4 regions of the Psychrobacillus sp. NPDC096426 genome follow, and region 1 is predicted to be linked to each of the others. Evidence: riboswitches for the same ligand, from Rfam matches in the RefSeq annotation. Region 1 holds a riboswitch; each other region holds the start of a gene.
The links. Region 1 has a riboswitch for S-adenosylmethionine ahead of ACIQYS_RS17000 (bifunctional homocysteine S-methyltransferase/methylenetetrahydrofolate reductase). Riboswitches for the same ligand answer to the same signal wherever they lie in the genome.

Region 1 (3,176 bases):
AAATTTAATTTTGGTCCTTTTTTTATTGGCAAAATGAAATTGTTCGTGTTTTGATGGAATTTACAATTTTTGAGAATGTGATACGATGCGGATGGGGGTGGTTTATTGATCGTTAAAACACGTTCATATGAGTATAACTTGGTAGGCTTACAGTTTCTGGATAGGAGGTTGCCAGATATGCACGCTATGAAAGAGTTGATCCATTCCAAGGTGCAAGCTGCGAGAGCGGGAGTTAATGGTGAGGTAAGGGTGGATGATGTGTTTCAGAAATATTCATTTCCTTTTGAGTATGTAGTGCTACACGATGTAAGTTTAGAGTCCCGGGGGAAATTTCAGATGGACACGATTTGTTTGACGCAGTATTTCGCGGTTATTTTAGAAAGTAAAAATATCGGAGGGAGCTTGTCGTTTAAGGATAATCCACTCCAATTAGTTCGAGAGTTAGACGATGGGAAAATGGATGCATTTGAGAGTCCTGAGGTCCAAATTGAACGAAACAAGTATTTGTTGAGTGACTGGTTTCGTTCCATTGGTGTGGAGCTTCCTATTTATGGGGTGATTGTATTAAGTAATCCTAAAACAATCGTAGTGAATTCTCCGCATAAATTTCCAATAATTTTCCCACAAACGATTCCAGTATTTTTACGAAATATTCCAAGGGCCAAAGTTTATATGGATGTGCACCAAATGCATAATCTTGCGAAGGAAATCGTAGCAAGCCATCGGTCGTACATTCCTTATCCAATGTGCAAGAGATGGAGTATAGACCCACGTGATTTGTTGACAGGTGTGCTTTGTGAAAAGTGCGATAAGCTTGTGATGGTGAAGCGGAAAAACGGATGGAACTGTTTGAACTGTGGTCATGTGGATCGGCACGCCCATGAGAAAGCAATTCGAGAGTGGTTTGTGCTAATTGGAGAGAGCATTAATAATCGGCAGTGTCGATATTTTTTGCAGTTGGACTCTTTTCAATCCGCCTCACGTATTTTAAATTCGATGGGACTTGTTAGAGAGGGCACATCTAAAAGTAACACAATTTATAAGTGGATTTGGGATGAAAAAAGTTGAATCGGATAATGAACCAGCAGAATAGGATAATAGATGCTGATAATCGGATAATGAATGGGAGAAATCGGATAACCGACTAGGATAATCGGATAATCAGTACCATTAATCGGATAATACTGTAATCGCCATAACAAAATTAAGAAAATTCAAATCATTACTTGACGCTTCACCTTATTAAAGGTACGATAAAACTACTATATAAAAACTGAATATTAAATTCTTATCAAGAGAAGCTGAGGGACTGGCCCTTTGAAGCTTCAGCAACCTGCCGAATAGGTTAGGTGCTAAATCCAGCAGACGGTTAATAGTCTGAAAGATGAGAAGGGACGAATTTTGTAAACTCGTAAAGCCTTCTTTTTAAAGTGGGCTTTTTTATTTTTTATTTAGTCGGGGCGGATGTCACAGATTTTGTAAGGAGTTCATCGAACAAGTTCGATGCAGAATCTGGACGCACTGTTTTATGCGCCAAGGCGAATTTGATTAGATAGAGAGGATGAGTGCAAATGAGTTTGTTAGATAAGTTGAAAACGAATATGTTAACAGCGGATGGGGCGATGGGAACGCTCCTCTATTCAAACGGAATTGATTATTGCAATGAAGAATTAAACATCGAAAGACCAGAAATTATCGAAAAAATCCACCAGGACTATATTGCCGCTGGTGCAGATATTATTCAAACAAATACATACGGTGCGAATGCGATTAAACTAGCAAGATATGGACTGGAGAATCGTGTAAAAGAAATAAATGAAGCGGCAATTCAAATCGCGAAACGAGCTGCCGCACCAGGCGGACAATTTGTACTTGGAACAATAGGTGGAATTCGAGGGATTCGAAAAAGCGATGCAACTTTAGAGGAAATTATTCAAATGGTCGACAGCCAAGTAAATCATTTGCTTACTGGAAATCCAGATGGACTATTACTTGAAACGTATTATGATTTCGAAGAGTTAGCTGCGACTGTGACACATTTACGAAAACGGACGAATACACCGATCATCGCGCAAGTATCGATGCATGAGCCGGGTATATTGCAAAACGGGCTATCATTAAACGATGCACTACAACAGCTGGACGCAATAGGAGCAGACGTCGTTGGAGTCAATTGTCGTCTAGGCCCTTTCCATACGATACAAGCGCTCGAAGGGGTCACGCTTCCGAAAAGTGCATTCCTTTCTGCATTCCCCAATGCCAGTTTGTTGGACATGGAAGATGGACGTATTGTGTACGAATCGGAGGCTGATTATTTCGGTCGTGCGGCGCTAAACTTACGTGAAGAAGGGGTTCGATTGATCGGTGGATGCTGCGGAACGACTCCTAAGCATATCGAAGCAACCAAAAAAAGAATTGGTCATTTACCACCATTAACTAAGAAAGTCGTTGCCCCTAGAAAGCAGATTATCATTCGCGAGGCAGAGCCGAATATTAACGAACCGCTTCATGAAAAAGCACAAAAGGAACGGACGATTATTGTAGAACTAGACACTCCACGTCATCTAGATACGACAACTTTTATGGAAGGTGCTAATAAGCTTTACGATGCTGGTGTAGATGCCGTAACAATGGCGGATAATTCACTTGCTTCCCCTCGCATAAGCAATATGGCGATGGGGTCGATGTTAAAGCTGCAAAACAATATTCGACCACTTGCACATATTACTTGCCGAGATCGCAATCTTATCGGTCTGCAATCCCATTTAATGGGGTTGGATGCACTCGGTATTCATGACATTTTGGCGGTAACAGGAGATCCAACAAAAGTAGGGGACTTTCCGGGGGCCACAAGCGTTTATGATGTTTCAAGTTTGGAATTAATCCAATTAATAAAGCAGTTAAATGAAGGTATTTCCTTCTCGGGGAAATCACTTCGAAAAAAAGCAAACTTCTCTGTGGCGGCGGCTTTTAATCCAAACGTTCGAGTATTAGACCGCGCAGTAAAAAGATTAGAGAAGAAAATCGAGTGTGGAGCAGATTATTTCATCACGCAACCTGTGTATACAAAAGAAAAGATTCAAGAAATTTATGAAGCGACAAAACATTTAGCGACTCCTATTTTTATCGGTATTATGCCGCTTACAAATATTCGAAACTCCGAGTTCTTACACAAT
Region 2 (3,176 bases), on a different contig from region 1:
ACTTGGAGAACATCACTTTATTTGCTGTAATGACGTGACAACCTTTATCAATCGCTCGACATAAATAGCTATACGCCGGTTCTTCATTGACAATAGCTTCAAAAACTACTTGTAGTCCAGGAATGTTAATGATGTCCTCGAAGTCATCTGTTACTAGTACACCAGGAGTTTCTATTCTTTCTTTGGATAGGTTATGGACAAGAATAGCGCTAATTTCAATATCCAATCCTAGCGATTTTTTTAAGTCTTCTTTTTTTTCATTGACAATATGATATATCCCTTGACCGACTGTTCCGAAACCTAAGATTGCTGCTTTTATTTTCGCCATACTTTCTCCTCCAACTAAATCTGCACAATTGAGCTTTTTACATATTGTAGACTATTTCCGCCCAATTAACAACAAAATTCTATCTAGAGAGGACATTTGTTTTTTCCACAAGTACTTTATCTAAAGCATTTTGTAAGTCCTCTACCGCTTCTAACCCTACAGACAAGCGGATTAGATCCTCTGTTACGCCTGTTTTCACTAAATCTTCTGGTGTTAACTGTTGATGTGTTGTAGAAGCTGGGTGAATAATCAATGACTTCGCGTCTCCCACGTTTGCTACATGCGACCAAATTTCTATATTATCGATAATGCGACGACCTGCTTCTCTTCCGCCTTTTACGCCAAAGTTTAAGATAGACCCAAAGCCGTTTTGTAGATATTTTTTCGCCAGTTCATGAGACGGATGATCTTCCAATCCTAAATAATTCACCCATTCTACACCTTCATGGTTTACTAAATATTCCGCAATTTTTTGTGCATTCTCATTGTGCTTAGGTACTCGAAGATGGAGCGTTTCTAGCCCTTGTAAGAACGAAAACGCTGCTTCTGGACTTAACGAAGGTCCGAAATCACGTAGAAGCTGTACACGTAATTTAATCGCAAATGCGACGTTTGGTACATCGATTCCATAGCGTAATCCGTGATATGTTATATCTGGTTCAGTAAACCCTGGGAATTTATCTGAGTTCCAGTCAAAGTTTCCTCCGTCTACCACGATTCCACCGATCGTCGTTCCATGTCCGCCAATCCATTTCGTAGCGGAATGGATAACAACATGAGCACCGTGCTTAATCGGGTTCGTTCCATACGGAGTAGCGAATGTATTATCTATTAAAAGTGGAACGCCTACTTCATTTGCAATCGCCGCTACTTTTTCTATATCTAATATATTTAGACTTGGGTTTCCAATCGTTTCTGCGAAAAAGCCTTTTGTTTTATTAGTTACTGCAGCACGGAAGTTTTCCGGATTAGTAGAGTCAACGAATTTTACCGTAATGCCGTAACGAGGCAGCGTATGTGCAAATAAATTAAATGTACCGCCATATAAGTTTTCTGCTGCAATTATTTCGTCCCCTGCGCCCGCAATATTCAAAATCGAGAACGCAATTGCCGCCATACCCGAAGATACTGCAACTGCTGCCGTTCCACCTTCAAGAAGCGCTACTCGTTGTTCGAAAACATCGACAGTCGGGTTCATAATACGAGAGTAAATATTGCCCGTTTCTTTTAATGCAAAAAGATTTTGTGCATGTTCTGTATCGCGAAATACGTAAGAAGTCGTTTTGTGAATAGATACTGCTCGTGAACCTGTTACTGGATCTGGCTGTTGACCACCGTGCAAAAGAACTGTTTCTTTTTGAAGATTTGTCATTTTGAATTCCTCCTAAAAATAGTTTAGATGGACGCATTGGGAAACGGGTAAGAATCATTAGGACAAACAAAAAACCCCGCTTCGATTAAGAAGAGGGGTGCAGTTTCGCATGTTCCTCCTCTTATCTTCCAAATTCGAGTAATCCGAATTTGTAGGAATTAGCACCTTTCCAAGTTTAGAACTCGGTGGTTGCCGGGCATCGCAGGGCCTAGTCCCTCCGCCACTCTTGATAAGAGTATTAGATTTAGTTTTCCATCTTGATACAAAGTATAAGATTCTATTAAACTATAAGTCAAGTGTTTTTATAAAAAATTCTGAAACTTCTTTGGTGATGGAACGTTTAATGTATTGTAGTTATTAGATAGAGAGGTGAGATGATGGCAGTTTGGATTTTGATTATATTAGTTATTAGTTACTTAGTCGGCTCAATCCATGGTTCGAAAGTTGCGCAGGTTCTAAGTGGCGTCAATATCAAAAAAGAAGGGCTCAAAAATTCTGGTGCTTCGAATGCGGCGATTGTGCTAGGTATGAAATATGGCATCCTAGTCGCTGTGATTGATATTTTAAAGGGAGTACTCGTTATTGTCGGCGTGCGTTTTTGCATCCAACAATATGGTATTTTTTCCGTTATGGAATCGGATTTATTGCTTTATTTGGCTGGAGCTGCTGTTATTTTAGGGCATAATTTCCCAATTTATACTAGATTTCAGGGTGGGAAAGGGACCGCTTCGATAATTGGAATACTATTTGCTATATATTGGCCTATTGGACTTATTGGACTTTTATTATTAGTAGGTACGACTTTTTTAACGGATTTTTTATTGATCGGTGTGTTTGTATTTTATGCAGTATTTATAGTGGCTTCCATTTGGTTTGCCGAAGGGGTTGCACCTATTGCGGTTGCCGTTTTTTTATTCGTCATGGCTCTTATTCTCCATATCGAAAACTTTCGCCGTCTAGCCCGTAAAGAAGAACCAAGAATATCCGCGTTCTTGAAGAAAAAGAAACCATCTGTGTGAATGATATGAAGAAAAAAGTGAGGTGGATCGTGCTTATTCCTTTACTAGTTGTTATATCAGGCGGATTTGGTATGTGGATGATCACGAGCAAATGGCTAGACGATGGATTAGAACCGAAAGCAAATGGATCCAATGAATACGCCATCGTGCTTGGTGCAAAAGTGAAAAAAGGAAATGTCCCTTCTCTTGCTTTACGTTATCGTTTAGAAGCGGCACTCGCGTATGCTGTAGAAAATCCTCATGTGAAGCTCGTCGTATCTGGTGGACAAGGTCCCGATGAAGATATAGAGGAAGCTGTATTAATGAAAAACTTCCTTTTGGAAAACGGGTTAGCAGAGGAGCGTATCATCGTGGAAAATCGTTCGACCTCTACTTATGAAAACTTGTTGTTTTCGCAAGAGCTGTTGCCGGATGATGTGGATTCTGTGACGATTATTACGAGCGATTACCATCTATA
Region 3 (3,176 bases), on a different contig from region 1:
CCTATATTTCTCAAGGAAAGTATCGCTTTTTTTCGATAGAAGGTACCTTTCAGTGCCCTCCTTTATTTGGAAGCTTTTCTTATTATAATCCTGCTTTTTCTTTTAAAGCGTCTGCTTTATCTGTTTTTTCCCATGGTGCATCAATGTCTGTACGACCGAAGTGACCATAAGCTGCAGTTTGCTTGTAAATTGGACGACGTAGGTCTAGCATTTTAATAATTCCTGCTGGACGAAGGTCAAATAGTTCACGTATATGTGACACTAATTGTGCCTCTTCTACTTTCCCAGTTCCGAATGTATCTACAGCAATAGATACAGGCTGTGCTACTCCAATAGCATAAGCTAATTGAACTTCGCAACGATCTGCAAGTCCTGCAGCTACAATATTTTTTGCCACATAACGAGCAGCATATGCAGCAGAACGGTCTACTTTCGTTGGATCTTTACCAGAGAAAGCACCGCCTCCGTGACGAGCGTATCCACCGTACGTATCAACGATTATTTTACGACCTGTTAAACCAGCATCCCCTTGAGGTCCACCAATTACAAATCGTCCAGTAGGGTTGATAAAGTATTTTGTATTTTCATCGATTAAATGAGCAGGAACAATCGGCTTGATCACTACTTCTTTTAAATCTTTTTGAATTTGTTCTAACGTAATCTCTGGATGATGTTGTGTAGAAATAACAATCGTATCAATGCGAACTGGATTATTATTTTCATCATATTCCACTGTTACTTGCGTTTTACCATCTGGGCGTAAGTAATTTAATGTTTCATCTTTACGCACTTCCGCTAAACGACGTGACAATTTATGAGCTAAACTAATTGGAAGTGGCATCAGTTCAGGTGTTTCATTACACGCGTAACCAAACATTAAACCTTGGTCCCCTGCTCCAATTGCTTCGATATCTGAATCTGTCATAGAACCTTCACGAGCTTCTAACGCTTGGTCGACACCTTGCGCGATATCAGCTGATTGCTCATCAATTGCAGTTAACACTGCAGAAGTCTCTGAGTCAAATCCGTATTTCGCACGAGTGTAACCTATCTCTTTAATAGTAGAACGTACTACTTTTGGGATATCTACATAAGTAGACGTTGTAATTTCTCCTGCAACTAAAACAAGACCTGTTGTTACACTTGTTTCACAAGCAACACGTGCATTTGGATCTTCCGTTAAAATTGCATCTAAAATAGCATCCGAAATTTGGTCACAAATTTTATCTGGATGCCCTTCTGTAACTGATTCCGATGTAAATAATCGGCGTTGTGTCATAGAATATTCCTCCTGTATCCTGCGAGATTTCTCTCAAGAATTGATACGGTACTCATTCCCATGTCAAGCTGTTTTGGACTTGGCACACAAGGATAAAGGCCGATGTCATAAAAAAACCTTTCGCTCACGTAAATACATGAGGAAAGGTAATAATTTCATAAGCACCTTTCACTCTTATCAATCAAGGAATCTCACCTTGTCTCAGGTTGGGCACCTTTGTAATCGTGAAAATAATTACAGGTTGCCGGGTTTCATAGGGCCTGACCCCTCCACCAGCTCGGGATAAGAGTATCCGTTCAATTTAACATCATACGGAAACTGCATATAAAAGTCAATAAAAATATCCATTATTAAAATGAAAATAAACGTTTAAATAGTATAGACTATTAAGCTAAATGTGTTATACTAATTCACATATCAAGTAAATACATCCTCCAAAATGGAGGGAAAAACGAAAAAAGGATGGTATATACAATATGAATTCAATCGATACGGTGAGTGAACTGAACGAATTGCTAGCTGGAAATAATATAAGCGTACAATTATCAGTGCCGCAACTTGTGGAAAAAGCAACATCTAGAGGGGAAGCAATTTTAACTTCCACCGGTGCCGTAAAAGCGGAAACAGGTAAATACACAGGCCGTTCCCCACAAGATAAGTATATCGTAGAAGAACCTATCTCTAAAGACAAAATCGATTGGGGTTCCGTAAACCAACCTATCTCTTCTGAAATTTTTGATGCACTATATAAAAAAGTAACAAACTATTTAAAAGAACAAGAAGAAATATTTGTATTTAAAGGATTCGCTGGCGCAGATAAAGAATCCCGTCTTGGTATTCAAGTAATTAATGAATTTGCATGGCATAATTTATTTGCCCACCAATTATTTATCCGCCCTACAGAAGAAGAACTGATAACGCATCAATCTGATTTCACGATCGTAAGTGCACCTAATTTCAAGGCAATTCCTGCTATTGATGGAACAAAATCAGAAACGTTTATCATTGTTTCTATGGAAAAACGTATCGTTTTAATCGGTGGTACGGAATATGCCGGAGAGATGAAAAAATCAATCTTCTCTATTATGAACTATTTGTTACCAGAACAAAACATTTTACCTATGCATTGCTCTGCTAATGTTGGAGAAGCAGGCGATGTTGCATTATTCTTCGGTTTGTCTGGAACAGGTAAAACTACCCTTTCTGCAGATGCAGGACGCAAATTAATCGGAGATGACGAGCACGGTTGGTCCGATAATGGCGTGTTTAATATCGAAGGTGGCTGCTACGCAAAATGTATCGACCTCACTCGAGAAAACGAACCACAAATTTTTGATGCTATTACATTCGGAACAGTTTTAGAGAATGTAGTAGTAGATCCAGAAACTCGTGTTGCGAACTATGCGGATGATTCATTAACAGAAAATACACGTGCAGCATATCAAATTCAGAATATCGAAAACATTGTGGACCCTTCTGTTGCTGGTCATCCAAATACAATTGTTTTCTTAACTGCTGATGCGTTTGGCGTATTACCTCCAATTAGTAAATTAACGAAAGAACAAGCAATGTATCACTTCTTAAGTGGTTTTACATCAAAGCTTGCAGGTACAGAACGTGGAATCACATCACCACAACCAGCATTTTCTACTTGCTTCGGCTCACCGTTCTTACCATTGCATGCGACTGTTTACGCAGAAATGCTTGGAAAGAAAATTGACGAGCACGGTGCACAAGTATTCCTTGTAAATACTGGATGGACTGGTGGAGAGTACGGTGTTGGTAGCCGTATGAAACTTGCTTACACTCGTACGATGGTACGTGCAGCTATCGATGGAAAATTAAGAAATGTAGAAACTACGACAGATGCAGTGTTTGGTCTTGAAATCCCTACAGA
Region 4 (3,176 bases), on a different contig from region 1:
GGATGGAGAATGAAACTTGAAACAAGTTATATAAATTGTATAACTTCAAATAATTGTAGCAATATTTTTTGGTTTTTCTAGTTGCTATAAAACTTAATAGTAAACCCTTTCCAAATAGTGTTTTCCATTGGAAAGGGTTTTATTTTGTTAATCATATTAATCAAACTATTGCAAATAAAAAAAGTAAATGATAATGTGATATAAACCCATAAAAAAACTAGGGATTAGTATAGAGTATCTTTAGAAGCTATTGATTGGCTAAGTAAAGAAAGTTGGGAGAGTTTATATGACAAAGACAGAACAACCATTTGTTATTCATCCAGATACATATATTGGACATGTTGTATTAAAAGTGATGGATTTAGAAAGACAAATAGCATTTTACGAGGATGTTGTTGGATTACAAGTAATTCAACAGGATAATACAAAAGCTTTACTTGCTGGAAAAGGTGGTAAAAAAGCAATTTTAGTACTAGAAAAATCAGCAGATGAATTACAGCCTTCAAGAAGCACCGGCGTTTTCCATACAGCATTTTTATTGCCGACTAGGGAATCATTTGCAACGAAGTTTTTTCATATTTTACGAAGCAAAAAGACGGTAGATAGCCCAAGGGAGCAAGAACAGCGTTTTACGCATTTTGAACGTTTCATCCCAATTGCTCGTTTAGATAGCGCAAGTGATCATGGCTACAGTGAAGCATTTTATTTATATGATATTGAAGGAAATGGAATTGAAATTTACGCAGATCGAGCAGTAGAAGACTGGTCCAAATACCCAGGTGGGAGTAATCCGTTAGATCTTAAAGAGTTAGCTGAAATTGCGGATTTTGATACAGATGGTAGTATTCCAGCTGAAACTAAAATTGGACATGTGCATTTACGTGTAGGAAATGTACAGGAATCTACAAAATTTTATGTAGATGTTATTGGATTCGAAAAACAAACAATATTAGAGTCTGTATTTTTTATTTCAGCAGGTGGATATCACCATCATATTGCAGGGAATGTTTGGGCGGGGGAAAACAATCCTCAGCCAAAAGCAAATGCAACTGGATTAAAAGAATACACAATAGTACTTCCAACAAATGAGGCTTTGGAAGAATTGAAAAAACAGTTTAAACAACACAATTATGATATACAAATGCATGAACAAACACTTTCTACAAAAGATCCAAGTGGAAATGGTATCATTTTTGAAATACAAAATTTACATTAGCATAATTAAAGACCTTCCTAATATTTCTTTGGGAGGTCTTTATTTGCTTAATAACAACAAGGTTTAAATAAATGTTTATTTATTAATTCTAAATAGTTGCACAAATAGTTTTCCCGTGATAATCTTTATAAGATTAAATAAACAAATTTAATATTCTTATCAAGAGAAGCTGAGGGAATGGCCCTGTGAAGCTTCAGCAACCTCTGAGTTGTCAGAAAGGTGCTAACTCCTACAAGATTTTTTTATCTTGAGAGATAAGAACAGAGAGCTATCAATACACCCTCTTTTCTTATCTATAAGAAAAGAGGTTTTTTTTATGTTACATAGAAAGGAAGAGAAAGACAATGCCGATTAATGTACCAAAGCACTTGCCAGCAACTAAAATTTTAAAAAAAGAAAAGATATTCGTGATGGATGAAGAACGTGCTACTGAGCAGGACATCCGTCCTATCAATATCATAATATTAAATTTAATGCCTGAAAAAGAGAAAACAGAACTACAGCTGTTAAGACTTTTAGGGAATACACCATTACAAGTGAATGTTACTTTTATGAATATGGCTTCTCATGAATCTAAAAATGTAAGTAAAACGCATTTAGATACATTTTACACAACGTTCGAAGAGATCAAACACCGTAAGTACGATGGTATGATTATTACCGGGGCCCCTATTGAACATTTGCCATTTGAAGAAGTAAATTACTGGGAAGAAATGGTCCAAATAATGGACTGGGCAAAAACGAATGTTACGTCCGTTTTACATATATGTTGGGGAGCACAAGCAGCTCTATACCATCATTATGGAATCGATAAATATGACTTACCAAAGAAATGTTTTGGTGTGTTTGCTCATCAGCTATCTGATTTAACGGTGAATCTAGTGCGAGGTTTTAACGATGTATTTAACGCACCAGTATCCCGTTATACATCGGTTTCTTATGATGAAATTAAAAACGAACCAAGATTAAATTTACTATCTAAATCTGACGAAGCCGGCGTATTTCTTATTATCTCCAAAGATGAAAAACATATAATGGTTACTGGTCATTTAGAATATGATGCGACAACTCTAGCAGACGAATATAGCCGTGATGTGGATAAAGGAATTGATATAGATGTGCCGGAAAATTATTTTCCTAACGATGATCCATCTAAAGAACCATTAAATACATGGCGTTCACATACGCATTTATTATTTTCTAACTGGTTGAACTATTATGTGTACCAACAAACACCTTACGAATGGGAATAAACAAAAGCACAGAGCGGAAGTTCGCTCTGTGATGGTATTTATTTAAAGATACGATCGATTTCCGCAACCTCGTCAGGTGTAAGCTGCACATCTTGTGTTTTTAAATTATCTAAAACTTGATCCGGTTTTTTCGCTCCGGGAATGATTACATCGATTGCATCTTTCGCTAAATACCAGGCAAGTACAACATTTGAAATCGCAACACTTTTATCATTAGCTATTTGACGAAGTTGTTCTACTTTTTCTAAATTGCGAACAAATGCTTCTCCTTGGAATAATGGATTTTTGGAACGGCCATCTTCAAATGTACTATTTTTATCGAATTTTCCTGTTAATAGGCCTGAAGCGAGTGGGAAATAAGGGATAAAGGAAATATTATGCTCCAACGTATATGGCATAAAATCATTTTCTGCATTTCGATTTAACAAATTATAACCAGATTGAAGAACATCAATATATCCATTTTGGTTACCTTCTTTTAATTGATCTAGTGTGAAGTTTGAAACACCAATCGCTCGAATTTTCCCTTCTTCTTTTAACCGGTGAAGTGTTCCAATTGCTTCTTCTTTTGGCGTGTCCTCATCTGGATAATGTATGTAAAATAAATCAATATAGTCTGTTTGAAGACGGCGCAAACTATTTTCCACTGTTTCTCTTAAAAACTTAGGAGAGTTGTCTATTAAAAATTGTCCATCTTCTAATTTATG

Region 2: another riboswitch for S-adenosylmethionine. It lies ahead of ACIQYS_RS12545 (O-acetylhomoserine aminocarboxypropyltransferase/cysteine synthase family protein); the one in region 1 lies ahead of ACIQYS_RS17000 (bifunctional homocysteine S-methyltransferase/methylenetetrahydrofolate reductase).
Region 3: another riboswitch for S-adenosylmethionine. It lies ahead of metK (methionine adenosyltransferase); the one in region 1 lies ahead of ACIQYS_RS17000 (bifunctional homocysteine S-methyltransferase/methylenetetrahydrofolate reductase).
Region 4: another riboswitch for S-adenosylmethionine. It lies ahead of metA (homoserine O-acetyltransferase MetA); the one in region 1 lies ahead of ACIQYS_RS17000 (bifunctional homocysteine S-methyltransferase/methylenetetrahydrofolate reductase).

The regions. Positions count from the first base shown of each region.
Region 1 covers NZ_JBIWEX010000022.1:39,553-42,728, reverse strand. The annotation lists gene ACIQYS_RS17005 (nuclease-related domain-containing protein) at 178-1,068, shown strand; SAM riboswitch class I at 1,286-1,391, shown strand; gene ACIQYS_RS17000 (bifunctional homocysteine S-methyltransferase/methylenetetrahydrofolate reductase) at 1,572-3,176, shown strand, end outside.
Region 2 covers NZ_JBIWEX010000013.1:83,733-86,908, forward strand. The annotation lists gene ACIQYS_RS12540 (homoserine dehydrogenase) at 1-328, opposite strand, end outside; gene ACIQYS_RS12545 (O-acetylhomoserine aminocarboxypropyltransferase/cysteine synthase family protein) at 408-1,700, opposite strand; SAM riboswitch class I at 1,819-1,936, opposite strand; gene ACIQYS_RS12550 (glycerol-3-phosphate acyltransferase) at 2,078-2,719, shown strand; gene ACIQYS_RS12555 (YdcF family protein) at 2,725-3,176, shown strand, end outside.
Region 3 covers NZ_JBIWEX010000020.1:43,441-46,616, forward strand. The annotation lists gene metK (methionine adenosyltransferase) at 83-1,279, opposite strand; SAM riboswitch class I at 1,451-1,568, opposite strand; gene pckA (phosphoenolpyruvate carboxykinase (ATP)) at 1,756-3,176, shown strand, end outside.
Region 4 covers NZ_JBIWEX010000036.1:10,068-13,243, forward strand. The annotation lists gene abc-f (ribosomal protection-like ABC-F family protein) at 1-20, shown strand, start outside; gene ACIQYS_RS20730 (VOC family protein) at 287-1,216, shown strand; SAM riboswitch class I at 1,370-1,477, shown strand; gene metA (homoserine O-acetyltransferase MetA) at 1,561-2,469, shown strand; gene ACIQYS_RS20740 (aldo/keto reductase) at 2,508-3,176, opposite strand, start outside.